Regions from separate parts of the Streptomyces sp. NPDC097617 genome, predicted to be linked through region 2. Evidence: riboswitches for the same ligand, from Rfam matches in the RefSeq annotation. Region 2 holds a riboswitch; each other region holds the start of a gene.
What was found. A riboswitch is a leader RNA that binds a small molecule or an ion and turns the genes downstream of it on or off. The one in region 2 is predicted to bind cobalamin.

Region 1: linked by a shared signal. The riboswitch ahead of ACIQZO_RS16660 (ribonucleoside-diphosphate reductase subunit alpha) and the one ahead of ACIQZO_RS05080 (CoA-acylating methylmalonate-semialdehyde dehydrogenase) in region 2 are both predicted to bind cobalamin.
Region 3: linked by a shared signal. The riboswitch ahead of ACIQZO_RS03675 (ABC transporter substrate-binding protein) and the one ahead of ACIQZO_RS05080 (CoA-acylating methylmalonate-semialdehyde dehydrogenase) in region 2 are both predicted to bind cobalamin.

Annotation. Positions count from the first base shown of each region.
Region 1 is NZ_JBIWCL010000008.1:225,225-234,765, forward strand. Features, by position in the region: gene ACIQZO_RS16635 (tetratricopeptide repeat protein) at 1-125, shown strand, start outside; gene def (peptide deformylase) at 208-843, shown strand; gene ACIQZO_RS16645 (helix-turn-helix domain-containing protein) at 907-1,872, opposite strand; gene ACIQZO_RS16650 (hypothetical protein) at 1,954-2,166, shown strand; gene ACIQZO_RS16655 (ribonucleotide-diphosphate reductase subunit beta) at 2,284-3,300, opposite strand; gene ACIQZO_RS16660 (ribonucleoside-diphosphate reductase subunit alpha) at 3,300-5,690, opposite strand; cobalamin riboswitch at 5,833-5,962, opposite strand; gene ACIQZO_RS16665 (GNAT family N-acetyltransferase) at 6,007-6,504, opposite strand; gene ACIQZO_RS16670 (Uma2 family endonuclease) at 6,582-7,166, shown strand; gene ACIQZO_RS16675 (YbdD/YjiX family protein) at 7,222-7,416, opposite strand; gene ACIQZO_RS16680 (carbon starvation CstA family protein) at 7,416-9,541, opposite strand, start outside.
Region 2 is NZ_JBIWCL010000002.1:385,405-394,945, reverse strand. Features, by position in the region: gene aceB (malate synthase A) at 1-264, opposite strand, end outside; gene aceA (isocitrate lyase) at 436-1,719, opposite strand; gene ACIQZO_RS05090 (short-chain fatty acyl-CoA regulator family protein) at 2,110-3,519, shown strand; gene ACIQZO_RS05085 (cobalamin-binding protein) at 3,578-4,498, opposite strand; cobalamin riboswitch at 4,573-4,763, shown strand; gene ACIQZO_RS05080 (CoA-acylating methylmalonate-semialdehyde dehydrogenase) at 4,991-6,490, shown strand; gene ACIQZO_RS05075 (acyl-CoA dehydrogenase family protein) at 6,487-7,638, shown strand; gene ACIQZO_RS05070 (enoyl-CoA hydratase/isomerase family protein) at 7,635-8,708, shown strand; gene mmsB (3-hydroxyisobutyrate dehydrogenase) at 8,705-9,541, shown strand, end outside.
Region 3 is NZ_JBIWCL010000002.1:99,427-108,967, forward strand. Features, by position in the region: partial or broken gene ACIQZO_RS03660 (ATP-binding cassette domain-containing protein) at 1-159, opposite strand, end outside; gene ACIQZO_RS03665 (ABC transporter ATP-binding protein) at 298-1,185, opposite strand; gene ACIQZO_RS03670 (FecCD family ABC transporter permease) at 1,182-2,210, opposite strand; gene ACIQZO_RS03675 (ABC transporter substrate-binding protein) at 2,207-3,202, opposite strand; cobalamin riboswitch at 3,251-3,390, opposite strand; gene ACIQZO_RS03680 (DUF4352 domain-containing protein) at 3,614-4,219, opposite strand; gene ACIQZO_RS03685 (helix-turn-helix domain-containing protein) at 4,429-5,283, opposite strand; partial or broken gene ACIQZO_RS03690 (DUF6879 family protein) at 5,303-5,822, opposite strand; partial or broken gene ACIQZO_RS03695 (hypothetical protein) at 5,797-6,053, opposite strand; gene ACIQZO_RS03700 (hypothetical protein) at 6,250-6,441, shown strand; gene ACIQZO_RS03705 (hypothetical protein) at 6,473-6,625, shown strand; gene ACIQZO_RS03710 (hypothetical protein) at 6,734-7,186, shown strand; partial or broken gene ACIQZO_RS03715 (hypothetical protein) at 7,183-7,493, shown strand; tRNA gene ACIQZO_RS03720 (tRNA-Trp) at 7,659-7,732, opposite strand; gene ACIQZO_RS03725 (hypothetical protein) at 8,115-8,600, shown strand; gene ACIQZO_RS03730 (glycoside hydrolase family 18 protein) at 8,709-9,541, shown strand, end outside.

The DNA of each region.
Region 1 (9,541 bases), on a different contig from region 2:
TGTGGGTCCCCGAGCGCGAATGCGGGATCGCGGCACCGGCCGGTCTGGTGCGCGGACTGCTCGACGGCTGGGTCGCGGACAGCCCGGGTACCCGTGAGTGGCGGGATCTCGAAGAAGTCTGCTGACCCGGGGCCGTAGGCTGTACGGGCACATCGGTGGCCATGACGGCCATCGGTGACCGGGACTTACGGAAGGCGTACGGCGGACATGTCGCAGCAGGAGAACGAGGTTGTCGAGAGCGTGAACGACGGGTACGTCGTGGACACCGAGGACGGCGAGGCGCGCGAGCTCGCCCACCGTCAGCGCGGCACGGCCCGTCCGATCACGACGGTCGGCAACCCGGTCCTGCACCGGGAGTGCAAGGACGTCACCGAGTTCGGCGACGAGCTGGCCCAGCTGATCGACGACATGTTCGCGAGCCAGAAGGCCGCCGAGGGCGTGGGCCTGGCCGCGAACCAGATCGGCGTGGACGCGAAGGTCTTCGTCTACGACTGCCCGGACGACGACGGCAAGCGGCACACCGGTGTCGTGGTCAACCCGAAGCTGATCGAGCTGCCGGCCGCCGCGCGCGTGCTGGACGACTCGAACGAGGGCTGCCTGTCGGTCCCGACCGCGTACGCCTCGCTGGCCCGCCCGGACTACGCCGAGGTCGAGGGCCAGGACGCGCAGGGCAACCCGATCAAGGTGCGCGGCACCGGCTACTTCGCCCGCTGCCTCCAGCACGAGACCGACCACCTGTACGGCTACCTCTACATCGACCGCCTCTCGAAGCGGGACCGCAAGGACGCGCTGCGGCAGATGGAAGAGGGCACCCCGCGCTACGAGACCGTCCCCAACGCCTGATCCGACAGGAACGGGCCCGGGCGGGAAACGGCCCGGCCGGCCTGTGGCCCAGGCGCAATCGGTCTAGGCGGCCTGCGGGCCCCGGAAGGCGCGCCGGAACGCGTTCGGCGTGGTGCCCAGGGTCCGCAGGAAGTGGTGGCGCAGGGCGGCCGCGTTGCCGAATCCGCAGCGGCCGGCGATGGCGTCCACCGTCTCGCCGGTCGACTCCAGCAGTTCCTGCGCCAGCAGGACCCGCTGGCGCAGCACCCACTTGTACGGGGTGGTGCCGGTCTCCTGGAGGAAGCGGCGGGCGAAGGTCCGCGGGGACATGTGCGCACGCTCCGCGAGCTGCTCGACGGTGATCTCCTCGTCCAGGTGCCGGGCCATCCACTCGATCACCTCGCCCACGGTGTCGCAGGCCGTGCGCGGCAACGGCCGCTGGATGAACTGGGCCTGACCGCCGTCCCGGTGCGGCGGTACGACCATCCGGCGCGCGATGATGTTGGCCACCTCGGCCCCGTGCTCCTGGCGGACCACGTGCAGGCACGCGTCGATGCCCGAGGCCGTGCCGGCGGCGGTGATCACCGAGCCCTCGTCGACGTAGAGCACGTCCGGGTCGACGACAGCCCGCGGGAAGCGGCGGGCCAGGGCCGCGGCGTGCATCCAGTGCGTGGTGCACTGGCGGCCGTCCAGCAGCCCGGCCGCACCGAGGATGTAGGCCCCGCTGCACACGCTCAGTACCCGCGCACCGCGCTCCACGGCCCGGCGCAGGGCCGCGAGCAGGGGCTCGGGGTAGATGCGCAGGGCGGCGTCCTGGGCGGCGGGCAGGCAGATCAGGTCGGCTTCCTCCAGCCGCTCCGGCCCGTGCGCGGGGGTGATCCCGAAGGCGCCCCCTCCCACGGACAGCGGACCCTCCTCCGCCGCGCACACGGCGAAGTCGCACACCGGAACGCCCATGTCGCTTCGATCGATTCCGAACACCTCGCAGAAGATCCCCAGCTCGAAGGGGGCGACTCCGTCGACGAGGGCCACGGCCACGTTTTTCAGCATGGGAGCAGTGTGGCAGTAATTCGGTCTTCTATGACAGTACTGCCACTGTCGATCATGGGCGATCAGGCGGACAGTAGAGGTATGACCACCTTGGTGAATTACCTCGTCGTCCTCGTCCTCGCCGCCCTCCTGCTCGGGCCCGGCCTCTACGGGATCCTGCGCGACCGGCGCATCGACCGGCAGCTGCGGGCCGTCGCGACCCGGCTGGTGTGGCTCCCCCGCCAACGGTCGGGCGGCCTCCCGCCCACCCCGCGCCGCTCCGGCGGGTGGCACCTGGGCCCGGTCATCCACTGAACCGGGGAACGCGAGAAGCCGGGACACGGACCTTCCCGCATCCCGGCTCCCCGGTGAGGCCCGGAGTTCCCGGAACTCCTGTACCTCGAAAGACCTGAAAGACCAGACCTGAAAGACCTAGAAGTCCTCGTCCAGGTCGACCGTGCCCTCGACCGCGACCTGGTAGGCCGACGGACGGCGCTCGAAGAAGTTCGTCAGCTCCTGCACACCCTGCAGCTCCATGAAGGAGAACGGGTTCTGCGAGCCGTAAACCGGCGGGAACCCGAGACGGACCAGACGCTGGTCCGCGACGCACTCCAGGTACTCGCGCATCGACTCGGTGTTCATGCCCGGCAGGCCCTCACCGCACAGGTCGCGGCCGAACTGCAGCTCCGCCTCCACGGCCTCCTTGAGCATGTCGGTGACCTGCTGCTGAAGAGCGTCGTCGAAGAGCTCCGGCTCCTCCTTGCGGACCGTGTCCACGACCTCGAACGCGAAGTTCATGTGCATGGTCTCGTCGCGGAACACCCAGTTGGTGCCGGTGGCCAGGCCGTGCAGCAGACCGCGCGAGCGGAACCAGTACACGTAGGCGAAGGCGCCGTAGAAGAACAGGCCCTCGATGCACGCGGCGAAGCAGATCAGGTTCAGCAGGAAGCGGCGGCGGTCGGCTGCCGTCTCCAGCCGGTCGATCTTCTCGACCGAGTCCATCCACTTGAAGCAGAACTGCGCCTTCTCGCGGATGGAGGGGATCTCCTCGACCGCGTCGAAGGCGGCCGCCCGGTCGTCCGGGTTGGGCAGGTAGGTGTCGAGCAGCGTCAGATAGAACTGGACGTGCACGGCCTCCTCGAACAGCTGGCGCGACAGGTACAGGCGCGCCTCCGGGGAGTTGATGTGCTTGTAGAGCGTCAGCACCAGGTTGTTCGAGACGATCGAGTCGCCCGTCGCGAAGAACGCGACCAGCCGGCCGATCATGTGCTGCTCGGAGGGCGTCAGCTTCGCCAGGTCGGCGACGTCCGAGTGGAGGTCGACCTCCTCGACGGTCCAGGTGTTCTTGATCGCGTCCCGGTAGCGCTCGTAGAAGTCCGGGTAGCGCATCGGGCGGAGCGTGAGCTCGAAGCCCGGGTCCAAGAGGTTCTTCTGGTCGTTCGAGCTCATTACTGGCAGGCCTCGCAGGACTCGGGGTTCTCAAGGGAGCAGGCCAGCGCCTCGGCGTCGACGACCGCCTGCGGCAGCTCGACGGGGGTGGCCGCCTGCGCGGCGCGGGCGATCTTCGTCGCCGGGCGCGAGCGCAGGTAGTAGGTGGTCTTCAGGCCCTGCTTCCAGGCGTACGCGTACATCGAGCTGAGCTTGCCGATGGTGGGCGTCTCCAGGAACAGGTTCAGCGACTGCGACTGGTCCAGGAACGGGGTACGGGCCGCCGCCATGTCGATCAGGCCGCGCTGCGGGATCTCCCAGGCCGTGCGGTACAGCTCGCGGACCTCGGCCGGGATCCAGCCGAATCCCTGGACCGAGCCGGAGGACTCGCGCAGCGCCTCGCGGGTCTGGGCGTCCCACACGCCGAGCCGCTTGAGCTCGTTCACCAGGTAGCCGTTCACCTGGAGGAACTCACCGCTGAGCGTCTCGCGCTTGAAGAGGTTGGAGACCTGCGGCTCGATGCACTCGTAGACGCCGGCGATCGAGGCGATCGTCGCGGTCGGGGCGATGGCGAGGAGCAGGGAGTTGCGCATGCCGGTTTCGGCGACGCGGGCGCGCAGCGCCTCCCAGCGCTCCGGCCAGTTCAGCTCGACGTCGTAGTGGTCCGGGTGCAGGACACCGCGGGCGGTACGGGTCTGCTCCCAGGCCGGCAGCGGGCCGCTGCGCTCGGCGAGGTCGCACGAGGCCTCGTAGGCGGCCAGCATGATGCGCTCGGAGAGCTTGGTGGACAGGGCCTTCGCCTCGGGGGAGTCGAAGGGCAGCTTCAGCTTGAAGAAGACGTCCTGGAGGCCCATCGCGCCCAGGCCCACCGGCCGCCAGCGGGCGTTGGAGCGGCCGGCCTGCTCGGTCGGGTAGAAGTTGATGTCCACCACGCGGTCGAGGAAGGTGACGGCGGTGCGGACGGTCTCGTCGATCCGCTCCCAGTCGATCTCGGGGCCGTCCGCCGTGTCGATGACGAACGCGCCCAGGTTGACCGATCCGAGGTTGCAGACGGCGGTCTCGCCGTCGTTGGTGACCTCGATGATCTCGGTGCACAGGTTCGAGGAGTGCACGACGGTGCCCGGCTCGGCGGTCTGGTTCGCCGTGCGGTTGGAGGCGTCCTTGAAGGTCATCCAGCCCTGGCCGGTCTGCGCGAGGGTGCGCATCATCCGGCCGTACAGCTCGCGGGCGGGCATGCTCTTGCGGGCCAGGCCGTCCGCCTCGGCCTTGCGGTAGGCGGCGTCGAACGCGTCGCCCCACAGGTCGACCAGCTCGGGCACGTCGGCCGGGGAGAATAGCGACCAGTCGGCGTCGGCGTTCACGCGGCGCATGAACTCGTCCGGCACCCAGTGGGCGAGGTTCAGGTTGTGCGTACGGCGCTGGTCCTCACCGGTGTTGTCGCGGAGCTCCAGGAACTCCTCGATGTCCGCGTGCCAGGTCTCCAGGTAGACGGCGGCGGCGCCCTTGCGGCGGCCGCCCTGGTTCACGGCGGCGACGGAGGCGTCGAGCGTCTTCAGGAACGGCACGATGCCGTTGGAGTGGCCGTTGGTGCCGCGGATCAGCGAACCGCGGGCGCGGATGCGGGAGTACGAGAGGCCGATGCCGCCGGCGTGCTTGGAGAGGCGGGCGACCTGGTGGTAGCGGTCGTAGATCGAGTCGAGCTCGTCCAGCGGGGAGTCCAGCAGGTAGCAGGAGGACATCTGCGGGTGCCGGGTGCCGGAGTTGAAGAGCGTGGGGGAGGACGGCAGGTAGTCCAGGCGGCTCATCAGCCGGTACAGCGAGGCCACTTCCTCGACGGCCTGCACGCTGTCGTCCGCGGCGAGACCGCAGGCCACGCGCAGCATGAAGTACTGCGGGGTCTCGATGACCTGACGGGTGATCGGGTGGCGCAGCAGGTAGCGGCTGTGCAGGGTGCGCAGGCCGAAGAAGCCGAAGCGGTCGTCGGCGCCCTCGGTGAGGGTGAGCTCGACGAGCGAGTCCAGGCGGCTCGCGTGGGTCCGGACGAACTCGGCCGTGCGGTCGGCGATGAGCCCCTCGCGGTGGCCGACCTCGACGGAGGCCGAGAAGGAGGTCGAGCCCTGGCTCGCGGCCTCGTCGCGCACGGCCAGCGTCAGCAGGCGGGCGGCGAGCCGGGAGTAGGCCGGATCCTCGGAGATCAGACCGGCGGCGGCCTCCGTGGCCAGTCCGCGCAGTTCGGCGTCGTCGGCGGCGGAGCTGCGGCCGCGCAGCGCGGAGGCCGCGACCCGGCCGGGGTCGGTGTCGGGGAGGTCCGCCGTCAGTTCGGTGAGGGTACGCAGCAGCGTGGCCCCCGGGCCCTCGGTGTTGTCGCCAGAAGTGGACTCGGCGCGCGGTGCGGAAGGCGCGATGGTCACGGCGGGAGCTCTCCCTCGCTCGGCCCGGTCATCGGCGGAGCGGGGCGCGAGCGGGCGCATGCGGGCGCGACGAGAACGCGTACCCCGCATGGCGTCCACCGGCCCAACCGCGAGGCCCGGACGTGTCGGCACCCGGTTCGGTCGAGCCGGGCGCGCTGTCGGCAGGTCCTCGGACTTGGCGTCCGGTAGCCGGACACTTCATACCGTTGCGGGACAGTTCCGGATTCGCACCGGATTCCCCTGCGGCGACAGCAGGCATGAGCATACATGTGGGGGCGGCCCGTTGCTGCAACCCCCACATGTAGTGTCGGCGTGGCTACAGCTTGAGCCGATACGTGAGGAGTGTCAGGTCTTCGATCGGCGCCCAGTCCCGTTCCGGCGTGCGGACGAAGCCCAGCCGGACGTAGATCCGGTGGGCGCCGGCCATGCTGCGCTGGGTGGAGAGCACGAGGCCCGTGACCCCCTCGATGGCCCGCGCCCGCTCGATGCACGCCCGCACCAGCGCGTCGCCGGCGCCCTGGCCGCGCGCCTCGTGGGCCACCGCGAGCATCCGGAACTCCGCCTCGTCGGGTGCGGCGATGTCGGCGAGCGGACTGCCGGGCGCGGCGAAGGTCACGCCGCCCAGCAGGCGGCCGTCCCGCTCGGCGACGAGCACCTCGCCCCGGGCGGCGCGGCCGGCCACGTCGCGGAGCACGTCCAGGTAGGGGTCCTCCTCGTTGAAGTCCAGATGCCCGTCGGCGAGGTAGGCCCGGGCCGTGATCTCACCCAGATCCGCATAGTCGGCGGGCAGCGCCGTTCTGATCACCATGTCCATGCGGTCGAGTGTGCAGGACGGGTGTCGGCGGGCGCCGCTATCGTCGGAGAAGCACCGTCGAGGAAGGTGAGCGAGGCATGGCCGTGATGACCGATCGCCCCCACATGCTGACCGAGGAGTTCGAGACCCTCGCCCGTATAGGCGCCAGAGAGGTGGAGGGGCTGCGGTTGGAATTCATCGACGGGAAGCTGGGGGTCAAGGCGGTGCCTGATGGAGATCACGACCGAGTCGTGGTGTGGCTGTCCCGCATGTGCATGCAGCACCGGCCCGAGGTCTGGCTCCACGTCGAACGCGGCCTGAAGGTCGAGCAGTACCGTTCGGGTCGGGCCCGCCCGGATGCTTCCCTGGCCCCGGACGGCGCATTCGAAGGGCAGGGGGAGTGGGCCGACCCGGCTCCTGTGCTGATGGTCGTCGAGGTTACGTCGTACGACTCCGACACCGATGAACGCGATCGTAGGGCGAAGCCCCGCGCCTACGCGGCGACCGGCATCCCCGTCTACCTGCTCATCGACCGGGACAACTGCCTGGTACATGTCCACAGCGATCCCGACGGGAAGCTGTACGAGACGGTGCGCACCATCCCCTTCGGTAAGGATGTCGAGCTGCCCGAACCCGTCGGGTTCACCTTCCCGACCGAGCCACTCAAGGACTGGGTGCGCTGAGTCGGTGCGGACGAAGGGCCCCGTCGGATGACCGGCGGGGCCCTTCGGTGACTTCTCAGCAGCAGCGGAAGCCCTCGCGGGGGTCCGCCTCGCGGGCGTCCGTGCGGGCGCGTTCGAAGGCGCGGCGGGTGAGGACCTCCGCGTCCGGGTCGTGGGAGCGGGCGTGGGCCACGTAGCGGTCGTACGCCGCCTCCCCCGAGAACTCCCTTACGTAGAACCGCGCCTTCGCCAGCGCGCTGCGCACGCTCATCAGGCGACCGGCTCCTTGACGTGTCCGCCGCCCGCGTCCGGACCCGCTGCGGCGAGCTCCGCCCGCTCGTCGGCGGTCGCGATCAGGCCGGCCGGTGCGACGATCTTCGACTCGGTCCACGGGGTCTCGGAGAGGGTCGCCGACCCCGGGTCGCGGACGGCCTTGAGGCAGGTCCGGACGGCGTCCGCGAGGACCACGATGATCAGGAGGGCGAACAGCGCGCACAGGACGCCGTCGACCGTGGCGTTGGTGACCACGGTGTGCATGTCGTCCATGTTCTTGGCGGGCGCCAGGACCTTGTCGGCGTCGATTCCGGCCTGGTACTTGTCGCGCTGGGCGAAGAAGCCGACCTTCACGTCCTCGGAGAAGATCTTCTGGTAGCTCGCGGTGAGGGTCACCGTGGCGTCCCAGACCAGCGGAACACCCGTCACCCAGGCCCACTTGAGCCGGCCGGACTTGATCAGCAGCGTGGTGCAGACGGCCAGCGCGACCGCGGCGAGCAGCTGGTTGGCGATGCCGAAGAGCGGGAAGAGCTGGTTGATACCGCCGAGCGGGTCCTTGATGCCGACCCACAGGAAGTAGCCCCAGCCGGCGACGACGATCGCGCTCGCGAACCACACGCCGGGCTTCCAGCTGACGTCCTTGAAGGACTTGTGCACGTTGCCGAGGGTGTCCTGGAGCATGAACCGGCCCACGCGGGTGCCCGCGTCGAGCGTCGTCAGGATGAAGAGCGCCTCGAACATGATCGCGAAGTGGTACCAGAACGCCTTCATGCCGGCGCCGCCGACCACCGCGGAGAAGATCTCCGACATTCCGAGTGCGAAGGTCGGCGCGCCACCCGTGCGGGAGAGCAGGCTGGCTTCCTCGACGTCCTTGGCGGCCTGGGCGAGCGCCTCGGGGGAGATGGCGAAGCCGAAGTTCGTCACCGCCTGCGAGGCGGACTCGACGGTGGTGCCGATGACCCCGCCGGGGGAGTTGACGGCGAAGAAGAGGCCGGGCTCGATGATGCAGGCCGCGATGATCGCCATGACGGCGACGAAGGACTCGGTCAGCATCGCGCCGTAGCCGATCATGCGGACCTGGGTCTCCTTCTGGATCATCTTCGGGGTGGTTCCCGAGGAGACCAGGGCGTGGAAGCCGGAGAGCGCGCCGCAGGCGATGGTGATGAAGACGAAGGGGAACATCGACCCGGCGAAGACCGGTCCGTCGCCGCTCGCCGCGAAGTCGGTGACCGAGGGCATCTTCAGGGTGGGCATCGCGATGACCACGCCGAGCGCGAGGAGCGCGATGGTGCCGACCTTCATGAAGGTGGAGAGGTAGTCGCGGGGCGCGAGCAGCATCCACACCGGCAGCACCGATGCCAGGAAGCCGTACACGACCATCCAGATGACCAGCGTCTCCTTCTCCAGGGTGAAGGTGCCCGCGAAGGAGGACTCGGCGACCCAGCCGCCCGCGACGATGGCGAGCAGCAGCAGGGCGACGCCGATGACGGAGACCTCGGTGACCCGGCCCGGCCGCAGCACGCGCAGGTAGAAGCCCATGAAGACGGCGATCGGGATCGTCATGCCGATGGAGAAGACGCCCCAGGGCGAGTGGGCCAGGGCGTTGACGATGACCAGGGCCAGCACCGCCAGCAGGATGATCATGATGGCGAACACGGCGACCAGGGCGGCGGCCCCGCCGACGGGGCCGATCTCGTCCCGGGCCATCTGGCCGAGCGAACGCCCGTCGCGGCGGGTGGAGAAGAACAGGGTGACCATGTCCTGGACGGCCCCGGCGAAGATGACGCCCGCGACGATCCAGATGGTGCCCGGCAGATAGCCCATCTGCGCGGCGAGCACGGGTCCGACGAGCGGGCCGGCGCCGGCGACGGCGGCGAAGTGGTGGCCGAAGAGCACCCGGCGGTCGGTGGGATGGAAGTCGACACCGTTGTCAAGGCGTTCTGCGGGGGTGGCCCGGGTGGCGTCCACCTTCAGTACGCGGTCCGCGATGAAGCGCGCGTAGAAGCGGTAGGCGATCGCGTACGAGCCCAGTGCGGCGGCGAGCAGCCAGGCCGCGGAGATCTCCTCGCCGCGCGAGAGTGCGAGCACACTCCAGCCGATGGCGCCGACGAGTCCGACGAGCA
Region 2 (9,541 bases):
GGTGAGGCCCGGTGCCGGCGGTGCGACCCGCCACTCGCGCTCCCGTCGGATGGCGCGGGTGGCGAGGGGGAAGACGAGGGGGGTGCCGCCGGCCAGGTGGGCCGAGCGGCGGGCCCGCTCCTTGAGGGCTTCCAGGCGCCGGGCGTTGAACGCGTCGTCGAGCCGGGCGATGAAGTCCAGGGCTTCGGGGGTGAGGATCTCGTCGTGGCGGTCGCCCGGCGCCCCGAGGACCTCGACGCGGCGGGTCGGTGCGTGGATGGACATGCGGGTCTCCTCAGGAGAGGGGAGGGCCGGACGGAGGTGGCAACTCCTCGGGCCTTCGGGGAACGCGGGGCAACGGCGTCGGCGGGGCGCCCGGGTACTGCGGGTACTCGGGCGCCCCGGGTCTACGGCGCGGTGGTGCCTGGGGTGCTCCGGGCGACCTGCGGCCCGGAGCTAGTGGAACTGCTCTTCCTCGGTGGAGCCGGAGAGCGCGGTCGTGGACGAGGCCGGGTTGACGGCGGTGGAGACGAGGTCGAAGTAGCCCGTGCCGACCTCGCGCTGGTGCTTGACGGCGGTGAATCCCTGGGCCTGGGCGGCGAACTCGCGCTCCTGGAGGTCGACGTAGGCGGTCATGCCGTGCTCGGCGTAGCCGCGCGCCAGGTCGAACATGCCGTGATTGAGGGAGTGGAATCCGGCGAGCGTGATGAACTGGAAGCGGTAGCCCATGGCACCCAACTCCCGCTGGAACTTGCCGATCTGGTCGTCGTCCAACGCGGCCTTCCAGTTGAAGGACGGCGAGCAGTTGTAGGCCAGCATCTGGTCCGGGTACTGCGCGTGGATCGCCTCGGCGAACTCGCGGGCCTGGGCCAGGTCCGGGGTGCCGGTCTCGACCCAGATCAGGTCGGCGTACGGGGCGTAGGCGAGGCCGCGGGCGATGACCGGGGCCATGCCGTTCCGGACGTGGTAGAAGCCTTCGGCGGTGCGCTCGCCGGTGCAGAACTCCGCGTCGCGCTCGTCGACATCGCTGGTCAGGAGGGTGGCGGCGAGCGCGTCCGTGCGGGCGATGATCAGGGTCGGGGTGTCGGCGATATCGGCCGCAAGGCGGGCCGCGTTCAGGGTGCGGACGTGCTGGGCGGTGGGGACGAGGACCTTGCCGCCGAGGTGGCCGCACTTCTTCTCGGAGGCCAGCTGGTCCTCGTAGTGGATGCCGGCGGCGCCGGCCGCGATCATCGCCTTGGTGAGCTCGAAGGCGTTGAGCGGGCCGCCGAAGCCGGCCTCGGCGTCCGCGATGATCGGCGCGAGCCAGTCCGTCGTGTCGGTGCCGCCCTCGGCGGTGGCGATCTGGTCGGCGCGCAGCAGCGCGTTGTTGATCCGACGGACCACCTGCGGAACGGAGTTGACCGGGTAGAGGGACTGGTCGGGGTAGGTGTGTCCGGCCTGGTTCGCGTCGGCGGCGACCTGCCAGCCGGAGAGGTAGATCGCCTGGAGGCCGGCCCGGACCTGCTGCACGGCCTGGCCGCCGGTGAGCGCGCCGAGGGCGTGGATGTAGTCCTGTTCGTGGAGCTGTCGCCACAGCCGCTCGGCGCCGCGCCGGGCGAGGGTGGCTTCCTCGCGGACACTGCCGGACAGCCGGACCACGTCTTGCGCGGTGTAGGTGCGCTCGATGCCCGCCCACCGGGGGTCCGTCGCCCAGCGCTCGGCGAGGGCCGCTGCCGCCGTGTTCGTCGTGTCTGCCATGACCGTCACCGTCTCCGTGAGTAGCTGAATAGCTGAGTGGCACCTCCGCACCCGTCATGAGTGCGAAGTAATGGCACGAAGTGCCAATCGAATGGATCGCGGCCCGCCGTACCGGTGTGGAACGAACTGAGCAATGTTGCCGAACCACTCGCCAGAACCCGCCGAACATCCGACATCAGGGCGTGAATCGGGCCCGGTGGGTTCTGTCGCTGCCGCCTGTTTCGGCGGGCCGCAGGACGACTCTCTCAGCGACACCCAGTGCCATCAATGAGGGACGTCTGCTAAGTTCTGCGCATCTTTTCGCGCCCGTTTGCCAAGTCTGCGAAGACCTCGGGGCTCGGATGGATGCGTAGGGATGAGTCAGGCCCCGGAGACGAGGGAGGCGACGCGGTGAGCAAGACGTACGCAGGAGCGCGGCTGCGGCGGCTGCGTGAGGAGCGCCGCATGAGCCAGGCCGACCTGGCCCGGGTCCTGGCCATTTCACCCAGCTACCTGAACCAGATGGAGCACGACTCCCGCCCGCTGACCGTGCCCGTCCTGCTACGGCTCACCGAGGCCTTCGGGGTCGACCCCGGCTTCTTCTCGGAGCGGGACGCGAGCCGACTGGTCGCGGATCTGCGCGAGGCGCTGGCCGGCGAGGTGGCCGAGGCCCGGGTCTCGGCCACGGACCTGGCGGAGCTGGCATCCCGCATGCCGGCCGTCGCCCAGGTGCTGTTGGACCTCGGGCGGCGCAGCCAGCTCCTCGCCGAACGGCTGACCGGCGCCGATGACGACCGCGAGGGGCTGCCGGCGGCCGGTGGGCCGCGCTCTGCGCACGAGGAGATCCGGGAGTTCTTCTACCGCCGCCAGAACTACCTCCATGACATCGATCTCGCCGCCGAGGACCTGGCGCGCGCCATCCGCATCCGGCCCGGGGAGGTCGTCCGCGCCCTGTCGGCGCGCCTCGGCGACCAGCACGGCGTACGGGTGGCCGCCGACTCCGATCGGCTGCACCACTACGACGACTCCGCCCGCGTACTGCACATGTCGGCGGGGCTGCGGCCGGGCCAGCAGGCGTTCCGGATGGCCACCCAGCTCGCGCTCCTGGAGCACGCCGACGCGCTGGACCGGCTCGCCTCGGAGGATTTCGCGGCCGGATCCACGGCGCACGGGCTGGCCCGGATCGGCATCGCCAACTACTTCGCCGCCGCGCTGATCCTCCCGTACGGGGGGTTCCACACCGCCGCGGAGGAATTCCGCTACGACATCGAGCGGCTCACCGACCGGTTCGGCCTGGGCTACGAGACGGTCTGCCACCGCCTCAGCACCCTGCAACGCCCCCGGCTGCGCGGGGTCCCCTTCTCATTCGTCCGGGTGGACCGGGCGGGCAATATGTCCAAGCGGCAGTCCGCGACCGGATTCCACTTCTCCCGCGCCGGCGGTACCTGCCCGCTGTGGAACGTCTACGAGGCCTTCGCCGCGCCCGGCCGTATCCACGTCCAGGTCGCCGCCATGCCCGACGGACAGCGGTACTTGTGGACCGCCCGCGCCGTCACCCGCCACCGCGGCGGCTGGGGCCAGCCCGGCAAGACCTTCGCCATCGGCCTGGGCTGCGAGATCCGGCACGCCTCCCGGCTCGTCTACTCCGACGGCCTCGACCTGGACAACACCGCGGCGGCCACGCCCATCGGCATGGGCTGCCGCCTCTGCGAACGGCTCGACTGCCCCCAGCGGGCCGTGCCGCCGCTCGGGCGCCCGCTGGCCGTGGACGAGAACACCAGCACCTTCGTCCCGTACCGGGTCGCCGACCGTACACCGTGACATGGCGCGGCCCGCGCCGGGCGGCACCCGTCGGCCCGCACCCGTCAGCCGGAGCCCATCAGCTTTGGTCCAGTCGGAAGGCTTCGGCCGCCGTCACCGGCTCGCCGACCCGGACCCCGTGCAGTGCGTGCGCCAGCACCTCCGCGCCGCGCACCACGCGGGGGCCCGGCCGGTTGAAGTAGGCGGGACCGTCCAGCACCCACACCTCACCGGACCGCACCGCCGGCAGGTCCTCCCACCGGGGCAGGGACGTCAGCAGCGCCCGCTCGCGCAGGGTGCGCTCCGGACTGAACCCGCAGGGCACGACCAGGAGTACGTCCGGGCGGGCGGCTCGGACCGCCTCCCAGTCCATGGGCCGGGTGTGCTCGCCCGGGGCGGCGATCAGGGGCTCGCCACCCGCGCAGGTGATCTGCTCGGGCACCCAGTGGCCGGCCGGCCAGAGGGGGTCGAGCCATTCGATCGCCACGACGCGGGGCCGCGGCCGTCCTGCGGTCCGCGCCCGTACGGCATCGAGGCGCGCGGCGAGCGCCTTCCGCCGCTCCCGGGCGCGTTCCCCCACACCGAGCAGCTCACCCACCGTGACCAGGCAGTCCAGTACGTCGCCCAGGGTGCGCGGCTCCAGACTCAGCACCCGGGGCCCGCGGTCCAGGACCCGTACCGCCCGGCTGACCCCCGCGTAGGAGACGGCGCAGACGTCGCACAGGTCCTGGGTCAGGACCGCCTCGGGAGCCAGGGCGCCGAGGGCTTCCGTGTCGAGGGTGTAGAGCGAGGATCCGCTGTGCGCGGCGCCGCCGACGGCGTCGGAGATCTCCCGGCTGCTCAGGGTGTCCGCCGAGAACTCGGCGGAGGTCACCACGGGCACGCCGGCCACGGCCCGCGGGGGCCAGTCGCACTCGTGGGTACGACCCACCAGATCGGCGGCGAGCCCGAGTTCCGCCACGATGTCGGTGGCCGCGGGCAGCAGCGAAACAATGCGCATTCTCCGACTGTAGGCCCTGGTCCGGGGGCCTTTCACCCGTCCGCGCCGCCACTCGGGGGTGGACTTACTAGGACGTCCAACTATATGTTCGTGGCAAGCCCGCGGTGCAGGGAAGCCGGTGTGAATCCGGCGCGGTCCCGCCACTGTGACTGGGAAGTGCGCTCTTCAGCAGTACAGGCCACTGACGGAATCCATCCGTCGGGAAGGCCGAAGAGCGTGCGTTGATCCAGGAGTCAGGATACCGGCCGTGGGGTGTTCCGTGTTGTCCACGAGGATGGAGCAGACACGCATGGCACCGGTACGTGACCACGGCCCAGGTGATCCGGCGGAGTATCCGAACGGCGAGGCCCTGTCCCCGCGTTCGTGACTCGACGAGGGCGCCCCGCCCTCCCCTGTCCCGCGGCCGGATCCGCGGTGCGCACCCCGATCGGTGCCGTACCGCGCCCCGCGCCGCGCCTTCCTCGGATCCTCACCTGACGAGAGCAGGCTTCGATGGTCCGCGAGCTCACCCACTTCATCGGCGGAAAGCACACCACCGGCACGTCCGGTCTCTTCGCCGACGTGTACGACCCCAACACCGGCACGGTCCAGGCCCGGGTCCCGCTGGCCGGACGCGCCGACACCGAGGCGGCGATCGCCAACGCCGAGGAGGCCCAGCAGGAATGGGGCCAGTGGAATCCGCAGCGGCGCGCCCGCGTCATGCTGCGCTTCCTCCAGCTCGTCGAGGGCGAACGTGACGCGCTGGCCCGGCTGCTGTCCGCCGAGCACGGCAAGACCGTCGCCGACGCCCACGGCGACCTGCAACGCGGTTTGGAGGTGGTCGAGTTCGCGGCCGGAATCCCGCACCTGCTCAAGGGTGAATTCACCGACAACGCCGGCACCGGCATCGACGTCCATTCACTGCGCTCGCCGCTGGGCGTGGTCGCCGGCATCACCCCCTTCAACTTCCCCGCGATGATCCCCCTGTGGCAGGCCGCGCCCGCTCTGGCCTGCGGCAACTCCTTCATCCTGAAGCCCTCCGAGCGCGACCCGTCCGTCCCGCTGCGCCTCGCCGAGCTGTTCCTCGAGGCCGGCCTGCCGCCGGGTGTGCTCAATGTGGTCAACGGCGGCAAGGAGGCCGTCGACACCCTCCTCGAGGACCCGCGCGTACAGGCCCTCGGCTTCGTCGGCTCCACCCCGATCGCCGCGCACATCTACGCCACCGCCGCCGCCCACGGCAAGCGCGCCCAGTGCTTCGGCGGCGCCAAGAACCACATGATCGTCATGCCCGACGCCGACCTGGACCAGGCCGTGGAGGCGCTCATCGGCGCCGGCTACGGCTCGGCCGGCGAGGGCTGCATGGCCATCGCCGTCGCCGTCCCCGTCGGCGAGGAGACAGCGAACGCACTGGTCGCCAAGTTGACGGAGCGCATCGCCACGCTGCGCGTGGGCCGCTCCGACGACCCCGGGTCCGACTTCGGGCCGCTGGTCAGCCGGGACGCCCTCGACCGGGTGAACCGCTACGTCGGAATCGGAGCCACCGAAGGCGCCGAACTCGTCGTCGACGGACGCGGGTTCACCCTGCCCGGGCACGAGAACGGCTACTTCGCCGGAGCCACCCTCTTCGACCGCGTGACCCCGCAGATGCGGATCTACCGCGAGGAGATCTTCGGCCCGGTGCTGTCCGTCGTACGGGCCGCCGACTACGAGGAAGCCCTGCGGCTGCCCACCGAGCACCCCTACGGCAACGGCGTCGCGATCTTCACCCGCGACGGCGACACGGCGCGCGACTTCACCCGCCGGGTGGGCGCCGGCATGGTCGGCGTCAACGTGCCGATCCCCGTGCCCGTCGCCTACCACACCTTCGGCGGCTGGAAGCGGTCCGGCTTCGGCGACCTGAACCAGCACGGCCCCGACTCCATCCGCTTCTACACCCGCACCAAGACCGTCACCTCGCGCTGGCCCTCCGGGGCCAAGGAGGGCGCGAGCTTCACCATCCCGACGATGGGATGAGCGCCGTGACCATCCTCACCGAGGACCAGCTCGCCCTCGCGGAGGTCACCCTCGACTTCGCCCAGGAGCACCTCGCGCCGCACGCCGTCGCCTGGGACCGGGACAAGCACTTCCCCGTCGACGTGATCCGGCGGGCCGCCTCGCTCGGCCTCGGCGGGATCTACGTACGGGAGGAACACGGAGGTTCCGCACTCACCCGGGCCGACGGAGTCCTCGTCCTCGAGACCCTCGCCACCGGCTGCCCCTCCATCGCCGGGTACCTGTCCATCCACAACATGGTCGCCTGGATGATCGACCGCTACGGGGACGCGGCCCAGCGCCGCCGTTGGCTGCCCGGCCTCTGCACGGCCGACACGCTCGGCAGCTACTGCCTGACCGAGCCGGGCGCCGGGTCCGACGCGGGCGCCCTGCGCACCCGCGCCGAGCGGGACGGCGACCACTACGTCCTCACGGGCGTCAAGCAGTTCATCTCCGGCGCCGGAGCGGCGGGCGCGTACATCGTCATGGCCCGGACCGGCGGGGCGGGCCCCCGGGGGATCTCGGCGTTCGTCGTCGAACGGGACGACCCCGGAGTCTCCTTCGGCGCCGACGAGCGCAAGATGGGCTGGAACGCCCAGCCCACCCGGCAGGTGATCCTCGACGGTGTCCGGCTGCCCGCCGACCGGAGGCTCGGCGCCGAGGGCGACGGCTTCGGCATCGCCATGAACGGCCTCAACGGCGGCCGCCTCGGTATCGCCGCCTGCTCCCTGGGCGGCGCGCAGAGCGCCCTGGACCGCAGCCTCACCCACCTCGCCGACCGGGAGGCCTTCGGTTCCCGGCTGCTGGACGCCCAGGCGCTCCAGTTCCGGCTCGCGGACATGGCCACCGAACTGGCCGCCGCCCGCGCCCTGCTCCGTACGGCCGCAGAGGCCCTCGACGCGGGCGATCCGAAGGCCGCGGAGCTGTGCGCGATGGCCAAGCGGTTCGCCACCGACACGGGCTTCACCGTGGCCAACGAGGCGCTCCAGCTCCACGGCGGCTACGGCTACCTCAGCGAATACGGCATCGAGAAGATCGTCCGCGATCTCCGTGTGCACCAGATCCTGGAAGGGACCAACGAGATCATGCGCGTCATCGTCGCCCGCGGCCTGACGGAGACCCTGCGATGAGCGGGGAGGAAGAGGTCCTCGTCAGTGTCGAGGGCCGCGCCGGCCGGCTGGTCCTCAACCGGCCCAGGGCCCTCAACGCCCTCAGCCACGCCATGGTGCTGCGGATCGAGGAGGCCCTGACCGCATGGCGCGAGAACCCCACCGTGGAAACGGTGGTGATCTCCGGAGCGGGGGAACGGGGACTCTGCGCGGGCGGTGACATCCGCGCGATCCATGAGGACGCCCGCACCGGCGGCACCGCCTCCGCGGACTTCTGGCGTGACGAGTACCGGCTCAACGCCCTGATCGCCCGCTACCCCAAGCCGTACGTGGCCCTCATGGACGGCATCGTCATGGGCGGCGGCGTCGGCATCTCGGCCCACGGCTCGGTCCGGATCGTCACCGAACGCTCCCGGGTCGCCATGCCCGAGACCGGCATCGGCTTCGTCCCCGACGTCGGCGGCACCTACCTCCTCGCCCTGGCACCCGGCGAACTCGGCACCCACCTGGCCCTGACCGGTGCACCCGTCGGCGCGGCCGACGCGCTGCTCTGCGGCCTCGCCGACCACTTCGTACCCGCCGAACGGCTCGGCGCGCTCGCCGAGGACCTCGCCCGGGGGCCCGTGCACGACGCCCTCGCCGCGCACGTCGGCCCGGCACCGGCCGGCGAACTCACCGCCCACCGCGAGTGGATCGACCACTGCTACGCGGCCGACACCGTGGAGGAGGTCCTCACCCGGCTCCTCGCCGTCGGCGTCCCGCCGGCTGAGGAGGCCGCGGCCACCCTGGCCGCCAAGTCGCCCACGGCACTGAAGGTCACTCTGGCCGCCCTGCGCCGGGCCCGCGAACTCGGCCCGCTGGAAAGGGTGCTGGAGCAGGAGTACCGGGTCTCCTGCGCGGCCCTGTCCTCTCCCGACCTCGTCGAGGGCATCCGTGCCCAGGTCATCGACAAGGACCGCACCCCGCGCTGGGCGCCCGCCCGGCTCTCCGAGGTGACGGAGGCCGACACGGCCCGGTACTTCGCCCCGCTCGGCGCCGGCCGCGAACTGGCCCTCGCCGCCACCGACTCGTTCCAGGAGGTGCCCTGGTGACCACCGTCATCGCCTTCGTCGGCCTCGGCCACATGGGCGGCCCGATGGCCGCCAACCTCGTCGCTGCCGGTCACCGCGTACGCGGCTTCGACCTCGTCCCCGATGCCCTGGCCGCGGCGTCCGCCGCCGGGGTGGAGATCACGGACTCCGCGCGGGCGGCGGCCGCCGGGGCGGACGTGGTGATCACCATGCTGCCCGCCGGCCGGCACGTGCTGGCCCTCTACCGGGACGAGGGGCTGCTCGCGGCCGCCCGGCCCGGCACCCTGTTCATCGACTGCTCCACGATCGACGTCGCCGACGCCCGGGCCGCGCACGAACTGGCCGTCGCCGCCGGACAGCGGGCGCTCGACGCACCCGTGTCGGGCGGCGTGATGGGCGCCGAGGCGGGAACCCTCACCTTCATGGCCGGCGGCGGCGCGACCGAGTTCGCCCAGGCCGAGCCGGTGCTGGCCGTCATGGGGAAGAAGACCGTGCACTGCGGCGGCGCGGGCGCCGGCCAGGCCGCGAAGATCTGCAACAACATGATCCTCGGCATCTCGATGATCGCCGTCAGCGAGGCCTTCGTCCTCGGCGAAAGCCTGGGACTGTCCCACCAGGCGCTCTACGACGTCGCCTCCACCGCCTCCGGCCAGTGCTGGGCGCTCACCACCAACTGCCCCGTCCCCGGACCGGTCCCGACCAGCCCCGCCAACCGAGACTACCGACCCGGCTTCGCGGCCCCGCTCATGGCCAAGGACCTCGGACTCGCCGCCAACGCCCTGCGGGCCGGCGGCATCGAATCCGGACTCGGCCTGCGCGCGGCCGAGATGTACGCCACGTACGCCGAAGCGAGC
Region 3 (9,541 bases), 290 kb from region 2:
GGGCTCGAGCGCGCCCGCACCGAGCGCGAGCAAGGTGCTCTTTCCCGCCCCGTTCGGACCGAGCAGAACGGTGTGGCCCGGAGTGAGGACCAGGTCCAGTCCGTTCAGGACGGGACGTGTGCGGCGACCGTAGCGAAACGTACGGTCCTGATTATTCATTCCTCCGTGCGCCGCAAGGCCCGGAGATACCTGTCGAAGCACCTCCGGAACCCGAGATGCTTCGCCGGTCACGCAGTCGTTTGGCGGAAAAGAGCCGGACGTTTTCCGGACCCGCCGCTTGAAACAAGCCAGCGCGGCTTACGCATCGGACGCGGCGGATCCGGCCCCGGGACCGGCCCCGGCTTCGCCACCCGGTGTCATCCGGTCTTCGTGCGCCTGTCGCCTGTCGCCGTTCACGGGCAGGTAGACGATGTTCGGCGCGCCCGTGTCCGGGTGGACCTCGACGCGGGTCCGTACCCCGTACACCTCGGCCAGCAGTTCCTCGGTGAGCACCTCGTGCGGCGGGCCCGAGGCGGCGACCCGGCCGCCGGACAGGACGTACAGGCGGTCGCAGTAGGCGGCGGCGAGGTTGAGGTCGTGCAGGACGAGCAGGCCGGTGGCCGGCAGGGCGCGGACCAGGGCCAGGATCTCCAGCTGGTAGCGGATGTCGAGGTGGTTGGTCGGCTCGTCCAGGGCGAGCAGGCCGGTGTCCTGGACCAGGGCGCGGGCCACCAGGGCGCGTTGGCGTTCGCCGCCGGACAGCTCGTCGAAGCGGCGGGCGGCGAAGGGGCCCGCGCCGACGCTCTCCAGGGCCTCGGCCACCCGCCGGGCGTCGCCCGGTCCGTCCTGTTCCCAGAACCGTTTGTGCGGGCTGCGGCCCATGGCGACGACCTCGCGGACGGTCAGCCCGAGGGTGCCGCTCGCGTCCTGCGGTACGACCGCCACGCGCCGGGCCCGGTCCTTGACGCTGAGCGCGGCGGCGTCCGCGCGGTCCAGCAGCACCCGGCCCGCGGTGGGGCGCAGGGCGCCGTAGACGCAGCGCAGCAGGGTGGTCTTGCCGCTGCCGTTGGGGCCGACCACACCCACCGTCTCACCGGGGCGGGCGGCGAGGTCGATCCCGTGCAGCAGCGTGTGCCCGTCGATCTCATAACGCACGCCCTCGACGCCGAGTTCCACCGGCGGGGCCGCATCCCTCTTCCCGGTCATCCGGTGACCCCTTCGGTACGGGTGGAGCGGCGCAGCATCCACAGGAAGAACGGCCCGCCGACGAGCGCGGTGACCACGCCGACGGGTATCTCCGCGGGCGCGGCGGCGGTACGGGCGACCAGGTCGGCCAGGGTCAGGAACACCGCCCCGCCCAGCGCGGCCACCGGCAGCAGCGCCCGGTGCCCGGCGCCGACGACCATCCGGGCGGCGTGCGGCACCATCAGTCCGACGAAGCCGATGGCTCCGCTGTAGGCGACGAGCACGCCGATGACGAGCGAGGTGAGCACGAAGGCGGCGGCGCGGAAGCGCGCGGTGTCGAGGCCCAGGGTGCGCGCGCCCTCCTCCCCCGCCAGCAGCAGGTCGAGCGGCCGGGCAAGGGCGATGAGCAGGCTTGTGCCGAGGAGCAGCGCGAGGGCGGGCAGGGCCAGTTCGTCCCAGCGGGCCCCGCCGAGGCCGCCGAGCGTCCAGAAGAGGGCGGAGCGGATCTGGTCGGGGTGCGCGGAGAGCACGAGGACGAGGCTGGTGAGCGCGGACAGGACGTACTGGACGGCGACGCCGGCGAGGGTGAGCCGTCCGGTGGTCATGGTTCCGCCGCGCCGGGCCATCGCGTAGACGGCGACGAGCGCGGCCATGGAGCCGGCGAAGGCGGCGAGCGGCAGGCCCATGCCGAACGCGAAGGCCCCCGTACCGAAGACGATCACGAGGACGGCTCCGGCGGAGGCTCCGGACGAGGCGCCGAGCAGGAAGGGGTCGGCGAGCTCATTGCGTACGAGGGCTTGCAGCACGGTGCCCGCGACCGCCAGCCCGGCGCCGACGACGGCCCCGAGGAGGACGCGCGGCAGCCGCACGTCCCAGACGATGGCGGCGAACGCACCGGTGCGCCGCTCACCCGACAGGCCGCCGAGGATGATGTCGAAGACCCGGTCGGGGGCGATCCGTACCGCCCCCAGCACCAGGCCCGCCACCGCCGAGGCGATGAGCGCGACGACCAGGACGAGGAGGACGGCGGCGGTGCGCAGCCTCACGGGGCGGCGGGGTGGAGCTGGCTGCCCAGCGACTCGACGGCGTCGGCGACGCGCACGCCGAGGACGGCCGAGGACAGCGGCAGCACGACGAACCGCTTGTTCTTGACGGCGGGAACCTCGGCGAGCGCGGGGTCGTTCAACAGGCGCTGCTTCTTGGCCTCGACCGTGGTGCCGCCGTAGTCGTAGATGAGGACGACCGCGGGCCGGCGCTCGATGACCTGCTCCCACGAGACGTCGCCGAAGGTGTCCTTGAGGTCGGCGAAGACGTTCGTGCCGCCGGAGAGCGAGACGATCTCGTTGCCGATGCCGTTGCCGCCGGAGGTCGCGGCGGAGGCTTCCCCGGAGTCGTAGACGAAGACGGACGGCCGGGCCCGGTCCTTGACCCGGGTGGTCACGGCGTCGATGCGGCGCTGCTCGTCCTCGACGAGCTTCGCGCCACGCTCGGGCACGCCGAAGGTCCGCGCGACTTCGGTGATCTCGGTCTTCAGCTGGTCGAGGCCGACCTTGCCCTCGGTGCAGTACTCCACGTTGAGACGGGAGTTGATACCGGTCTTGGCGAGTCCCTCGCGGTCGCGGCCCTGCCCCTTGTCGAAGGCGCTGGCGTAGCCGCCGTAGACGAAGTCGGGGTCGGCGCCGAGCAGGACCTCCTTGGAGGGGTACTCCTTGGCCAGCACCTTGATCTTGTCGTAGGCGGGCCGGTACACGGGAAGCACGGCGTCGTCGAGGTAGGCGGACCCGGCGATCCGGTCCTCCAGCCCGAGGGCGAGCAGCAGCTCGGTGGCGTGCTGGTTCATGGCGACCGCGCGCTGCGGCGGGGCCTGGTAGGTGCTGCTCACACCGCAGTTGGTGAGGGTGTACGGAAAGCCGGGCGCGGCGGCGGGGTCCCCGGCGGCCTTGTCCTTCGACGCCTCGGGGGAACCGGCGCACGCGGCCAGGGGTATCAGGAGTGCGACGGGTATGAGCGCGCGCAGGGCGGCGCGGGAACGCGACAGCATGACGGGGCCTCTCCGGGGGATCCGCGTCCCCTGGTCGACGTGAAAGAGCGAGCAGAGGCGGTGCGTCAGTGTCTGACTCCCGGCCCCCCACGGGGGAACGACCGGTCACAGTGGCGGGACCGCACCGGAATCACACCGGTTTCCTGTCCTGCACCGCCTGGGTAACGCGCCCAGTCTGCCAGAAGGCGGCCAGGCCACCGGCCCCCAAGGCCCGGCCCCCCCGGCCTGCCCCACATCCGCCGGGCCCCGCCGTTGGAGGCCGCGTCGGTGAGTTGCCGCCTGCAGCGATCTGAGGTCCGAGAATTCCTCCCGCACCACTCGGCGCCTGACGCGTAGGTACCGTCGAACGTTCGCTCCCCGCAGCGGAACGCAGCCACAGGCGATCCACTGCGGAGGTGTGGCGACGCCTTACGAGACGTCAGCTCGAACTGCGTCCCCGATGAGTCCGTCGGTGTAGGTCACGGTCTTCGCTGTGAAGCTGCCCTTGCCCGTAATGCTGCCCGTGACGTTCTCCCCGGGGGCGAGGTCGACGGTTGCGATCTGGTTCTCGTCAGCGGCCAGTTCGATGGTGTGCTTGGTACCCGCGGTGTCGGTGATCGTGAAATAGAGCGGGTTGACGCTGATCTCCTTGCTGCTGTTGTTGGTGACGGTGACGGACACGCTGGTGTAGCCATCGCCCTTCGCCAGAATCGACGCCTTGAACGCCGCCTTCTTCGCCACCACGGCGACCGCCGACTTCTTCTCGGGCGCGGCCGATGTCTTCGTGTCGGCCGACTTCGCGGGCACCGACGGCGCTGCGGCCTGCGACGTGTCAGGATCCTTCGTTGCCGTTGCCTTGTCGTCCCCGTCGCCGCCGCCGAGTAGCGCGCCGATGATGCCGAGGAGGACTAACAGGCCCACGATGCCGAGGCACGAGAACCCAACGATCTTTCCGGCGCTGGCCTTCTTGGGCTGCGGTGGGGGTGGGTATCCGAATCCGCCCTGCTGGCCGGTCGGTGGAAACTGCTGCGACATGAGAACCCCCAGGGGACTGGTGCGAATGCGGTCACCGTATGGGCGGACGGGTGACAAGGGGCGGCAGTGTCCGAACCGTGACAATCAAAAGTTCAACCACTGGGTCGGATCCATCCTCGAACGTTCCCACGGGGGTTGCTCCGCACTCGCCCCGGGAGCGGGTGAACGGATCCACCAAACGGGGAATGGGCGCTTTCGTGCGTCCGGGGTCAGGCGTGGCCGAGCGCCTCGATGGCGCTGACGACCAGCGCGCGGGCGGCGGCGCCGTATACGGCCATGCCGCGCAGCTGCTCGAACGCCTTCAAGTAAAGCGCGATCTCCGTGGGCTGCATGATGTTGACCTCCGCCGAGAGAAGCTCCACGGAGACGAACGTGTCGTCGTAGACGTGGAAGGTCTCCAGCGGCCGGACCGTGCGCTGCTCCACCGCACGCGGGATCACTCCCAGGGACACCGATGGCAGGGCGCCCGCGGTCAGGAGGTAGCCGAGCTGGGCCGCCATCGCGTCGGGGGTGCCCATCCGGTAGTACAGCGCGGCCTCCTCGACGAGGAAGACGGCGCGGCGCCCCTGGTCGTGGATGACCCGGGAGCGGTCGACGCGGGCGTGCGCCGCCTCTGCCCCCTCCTCCGGGTAGCTGCGGAACCGTGCGATCGTCCCGAGCAGGCCGCCCGCGTACCCCTCGGTCTGCAGCAGGCCGGGCACGAGGGTGGACGAGTAGATTCGGAACAGCCGCGTCTCCTGGAAGACCCGGGGCCAGGAGTTCTGGAGCTTCTTCAGTCCCTGTACCTGGTGGCGCCACTCGCTGTACATCGACTCGGCGTTCACGGAGCGGACGACGAGGTCCGGCGCCTCATCCGGGCAGCCGCAGGCGCGACACCAGTGGTGGATGTCCCGGGCCGAAGGGGCGGTCCGCGCGTTCTCGATGCGGGACGTCTTGGAGTGGTGCCAGCCGCAGAGCCCGGCTAGCTCGGCGACGGTCAGCCCCGCGCCCTTGCGGAGGTCACGCAGCCGTGCTGCCACGGCTGCGCGGGCGGCCTGCGCGGAGGACGACGGGGAGGCGGGCATCGAGCGTCGGACCGTCCTGTCAGATCTTGTACTCGGCGTGCGCCGTGGCCCTCGCCCAGACCGCGCCGAAGGCCTCAACGCACAGCTTCGCGGACACCGGGTCGCTGGTGATCTCCTCGCCGAGGGACGACCCGTCGCCGGCGAAGTGGTTCCAGTGGACCCACTCGTCGTCGAACAGCCAGAAGTCGTTGCCCGGCAGGGCGATGTCCGAGGCTCGGCGGCGGGGTAGCCAGCGCACCTCCTCTCCGGCGGCGACGTTGGTGAACGTCGCCGCCGGAGAGGAAGCGGGTGTACTCGCTGACGGGTTCGGAGACGATCCGGGCCCGGTGGATCGTGACGCCGCGGCCTGTCGCCTCCGCCACGAGGTCAAGCCACGGCCGCCACCAGGCTGCCCGGTTGGCCGGATCGTGCCGGTACCCCGCACGCCAGTCCGCGAACGGGCCGGTCTCGTAGTCCACGGCGTAGCTGTCGCGCATCTCCAGGTGGACGGCCGTGGTGCAGCTGGCCATCAGCTCATCGAACGTGGGCGTCGAGCGCATCGCACGTCTCCCTGATCATGTGCAGCATGCGGGCGGGGATGCGGATGACCGCTTCTCCTTCGGGGATTCCGATCGCGTGCCCCGGTACTTCGGTGGCTGCGCACTCGGCCTCCAGTTCCGGGCTGGGCTTCCATCCTTGGAGCACGAGTTCGCCGTGTTCTACGTCGGCCCACCCGTGGGGCTTTGCTTGTCTCCGGTGCTGGGGTCGATCCCTACGAACAGTAGCGGCATGCCTGCCTCCTGCTATCGGCCTGTGCACTTCTGTGCATCAGCGTTGTGGGCGGCGGGTGCCCGGTCAAGGTCCCGATGTGGCCAAGTTCCCTGGCGGGTTGACTTGATGCACAGATCTGCACATCCCTGGCGGCAGCGATCCCGGCCTCGTCACGCTCTGATGCACCACCCGCTGACGACGGTAGGGAGCACCGGCATGGCCACCCCGCACGATGCGAACACCGAGGTCCCTCACCCGCTGCTCCGGCGCCCGGTGCGGGATATCGCGTCCGGCACGCAGGGCACGCTCATGGCCGTGGTCGTCGAGAACACCGCCGCCGCCCCGAGCTACGAGGACCGGTGGGCGGAGTCGCCTACATCCGCCCGCACGGCGGCGGCCGCGAGCTGACCACAGCCGTCGCGAACATTGAGGCAATCGCGTGAGCGCCCGCACGTACCCGCCGCAGGGCAAGACCGAGCCGCGCCTCTGCCCGGAGTGCAAGGCCACGTCCCTGCCGCTCGGTGGCCCCGAGGGCGGCGTCCTGGTCCACGCGCTGGGCTGCCGTCTGGGTGGCCGATACGGGATCGCCTGATCCCGGCCTTTCAACTCCCGCCCCGCGCGTCCGGCAAACCCCCCGTCGGGCGCCCGGGGCGGGCCTGCACCACCACACACCGAACACACATCCCCGGAGGAGACGCCCATGGCCAGTCCACCCCCGCCCCCGTGCAGCGCCGGAAAGGGCGAGCGCCCGCCGCCGCCCTCGTACGGCTCCGCCATGACGATCGACATCCACGACGCCCGCTCACTGCTGTCCGGGGACGACTTCACGATCGTCACCGCCACCCTCGCTACAACCCACCCCGAGCTGGGCTGGGTCGCCGCAGAGCAGCGGGTACTCGAAGCTCTGAAGTTCGTGGCCGCGATGGCCTGCTACCCGGACGTGGGCCTCGCCCCGTCCGGCCCCGTCGACGCCGGCTGGCACGCCCTCATCGACAACACCGCCATCTCCGCCCGACTCTGCGTACGGCTCGGCGTGTTCGTCCACCACTACCCGGCCGTCACCGGCACAGAGTCCCCGGCCCCCGGCTGGCAGGACCGCAGCATGACCGCTGTCAAGGCCGCCGGGTTCGACGCCTCTCCGGACCTGTGGTGATCACCACCGAGTACGTGGCCTCCCCGACGGACGTCACGACCTGCGAAGCCTGCTGGCGGGCGCAGGTAGAAACGGCGCGCCCCCGCCCACACAGCCACGGCGGCGACCTGCTGTGCATCCCCTGCGCGCAGGGCGGCTATCCGGCCCGCGTGGACCTGTTCCCCCCCCGCTCGGTATCTACGGGCTCAACGGAAGGAAGTTGAAGATGGGCAAGCACGGCACCGGGAGCCCGAAGATGCCGCCGAACCCGGGCCCGGCGCTGCCGTCGCCGCCGCCCGCGCCGACCCCCGGCCGCCCGCCGGTGTAGGTCGACGGGCCCCACAGGTGTCAGGCTCGACGGCTGAGATCAGCAGCCGCTCGGGCCAGCAGGGGGCCAGCCGTCGATCGTGAACAGAGCGAAGCCCCGCCGATGTCTCGGCGGGGCTTCGGTGTTTTCGCAGGGCAGGCCCCAAGTGGGGCACTCACCGCATTGCAGGGGCGGCAGGACTCGAACCTGCGGCCTTCGGTTTTGGAGACCGGCGCTCTGGCCAGCTGAGCTACACCCCTTCGGTGAAACCAACCTTGGCACAGCCGGATCCGGAGATCCACTGAATAGCCCGCTCAGCGTGTCGGGGAAGCAGCGGGCACTCCGACCCTGGCCGTCGGAGCCCCGTACCCGCCGTGGGCTCGGCGGAAGAGGGCCGATCGGCACGAGGGAGACCTTGTGCGCCGGCTTCGGGCCGGCAGCGTGACCGCCGCGGCTGGACGCCGCCACACTCTTCTCACGTCCGCCGGCGAGGCGTGCGGCGGTACCGCCGGGTACGGGAGGCTCGGCCGAGCGAGGTCGTGACGCGGCCGGGCTCCGGGGGCTACGGGCAGTGAACGGTGGCGCGGCTCGGGGGCGCGGAGGATGGTGGGCGGGGGGACCTGTGCAGCGGGAGGTTCCGTCATGCTCCGATGTCGACGACCCCTCGTCGCTCTCGCGCTCCTCACCACCGCTCTGCTGGGCGCCGCCCCCGGTGGCTCGGGCGAGACGATCTCCCTCGCCGGGACCCTGCCCGGCCAGCGGCTCGACGTCACGTTGACGCAGGTGGTGGACCCCGCGACCGCCACCGGGCCCGACCGGCCCACCGCCACCGACCGGCTCGTCGCCACGCGCTTCCGCCTGGAGAACACCGGGACCGCCGTCTACCAGGACTCCCCCGCGCCCGCCGCGCATCTACTGGACACCGCCGGGCAGCGGTCCACCGGGCTCGGCCTCCCCACCACGGCCGGGCCGGCCTTCCCCGGCACCGTCACGCTCGACCCCGGCGCCACGGCGGAGGGCTTCATCACCTTCCGGCTCCCCGCCGACGCCGAACCGGCCGCGGTCCAGTTCGCCCTCAACGGCGGTCTGGCCGACGACGTCGGCCAGTGGAGCCTGCCGATCCCGTAGTGGACGAGTTTCGGCCGCGCCCTTGACCCATCTGGTCCAGACCAATAGTTTCCGGCATGCACAGCGCACGCGCACACGCCCCGCTCCCCGCATCCGCAAAGGAAGCCCATGCGCCGCAGCATGCTCGGCAGGCTGGCCGTCGCCGCCTGCTCCCTCTCCCTGCTGACCGCCTTCGCGCCCGCCGCTGTCGCGCAGGCCGACGGCGGCGGCCACGACCGCTCGTACAAGAAGGTCGGCTACTTCACCCAATGGGGCGTCTACGGACGGGACTTCCAGGTCCAGGACCTGGAGGCGAACGGCTCCGCCGGAAAGCTCACCCACATCAACTACGCCTTCGGCAACGTCAGCCCGCAGGGCAAGTGCTTCACCGGGAACGTGCCCGGCGAGGCCGACGCCTGGGCCGACTACGTACGTCCGCTCGACGCGGCGAACTCCGTCGACGGGGTGGCCGACACCGGCGAGCAGCCGCTCGCCGGCAACTTCAACCAGTTGCGCGAGCTCAAGGCCAAGCACCCCGGCCTCAAGGTGCTGATCTCGCTCGGCGGCTGGAGCTGGTCCACGCACTTCTCGGACGCCGCGCTCACCCCTGCCTCCCGCAAGGCCTTCGTCGAGTCCTGCATCGACCTCTACATCAAGGGCAACCTTCCCCAGGACGGCGCCCGCGGCGGTGCGGGAGCGGCCGCCGGCGTCTTCGACGGGATCGACCTCGACTGGGAGTGGCCCGGTTCCGCGGGTGACACCGACACGAAGTACCGGCCGGAGGACAAGCAGAACTTCACCGCGCTGGTCAAGGAGTTCCGCACACAGCTCGACGCGTACGCGCGGAGCCAGAAGAAGAAGACCACGTACGAGCTGAGCGCCTTCGTCCCGACCGCCCCCGCCAAGATCGACGCGGGCTTCGACGTCCGCCGGATCATGCGCGACCTCGACTTCGTGACCCT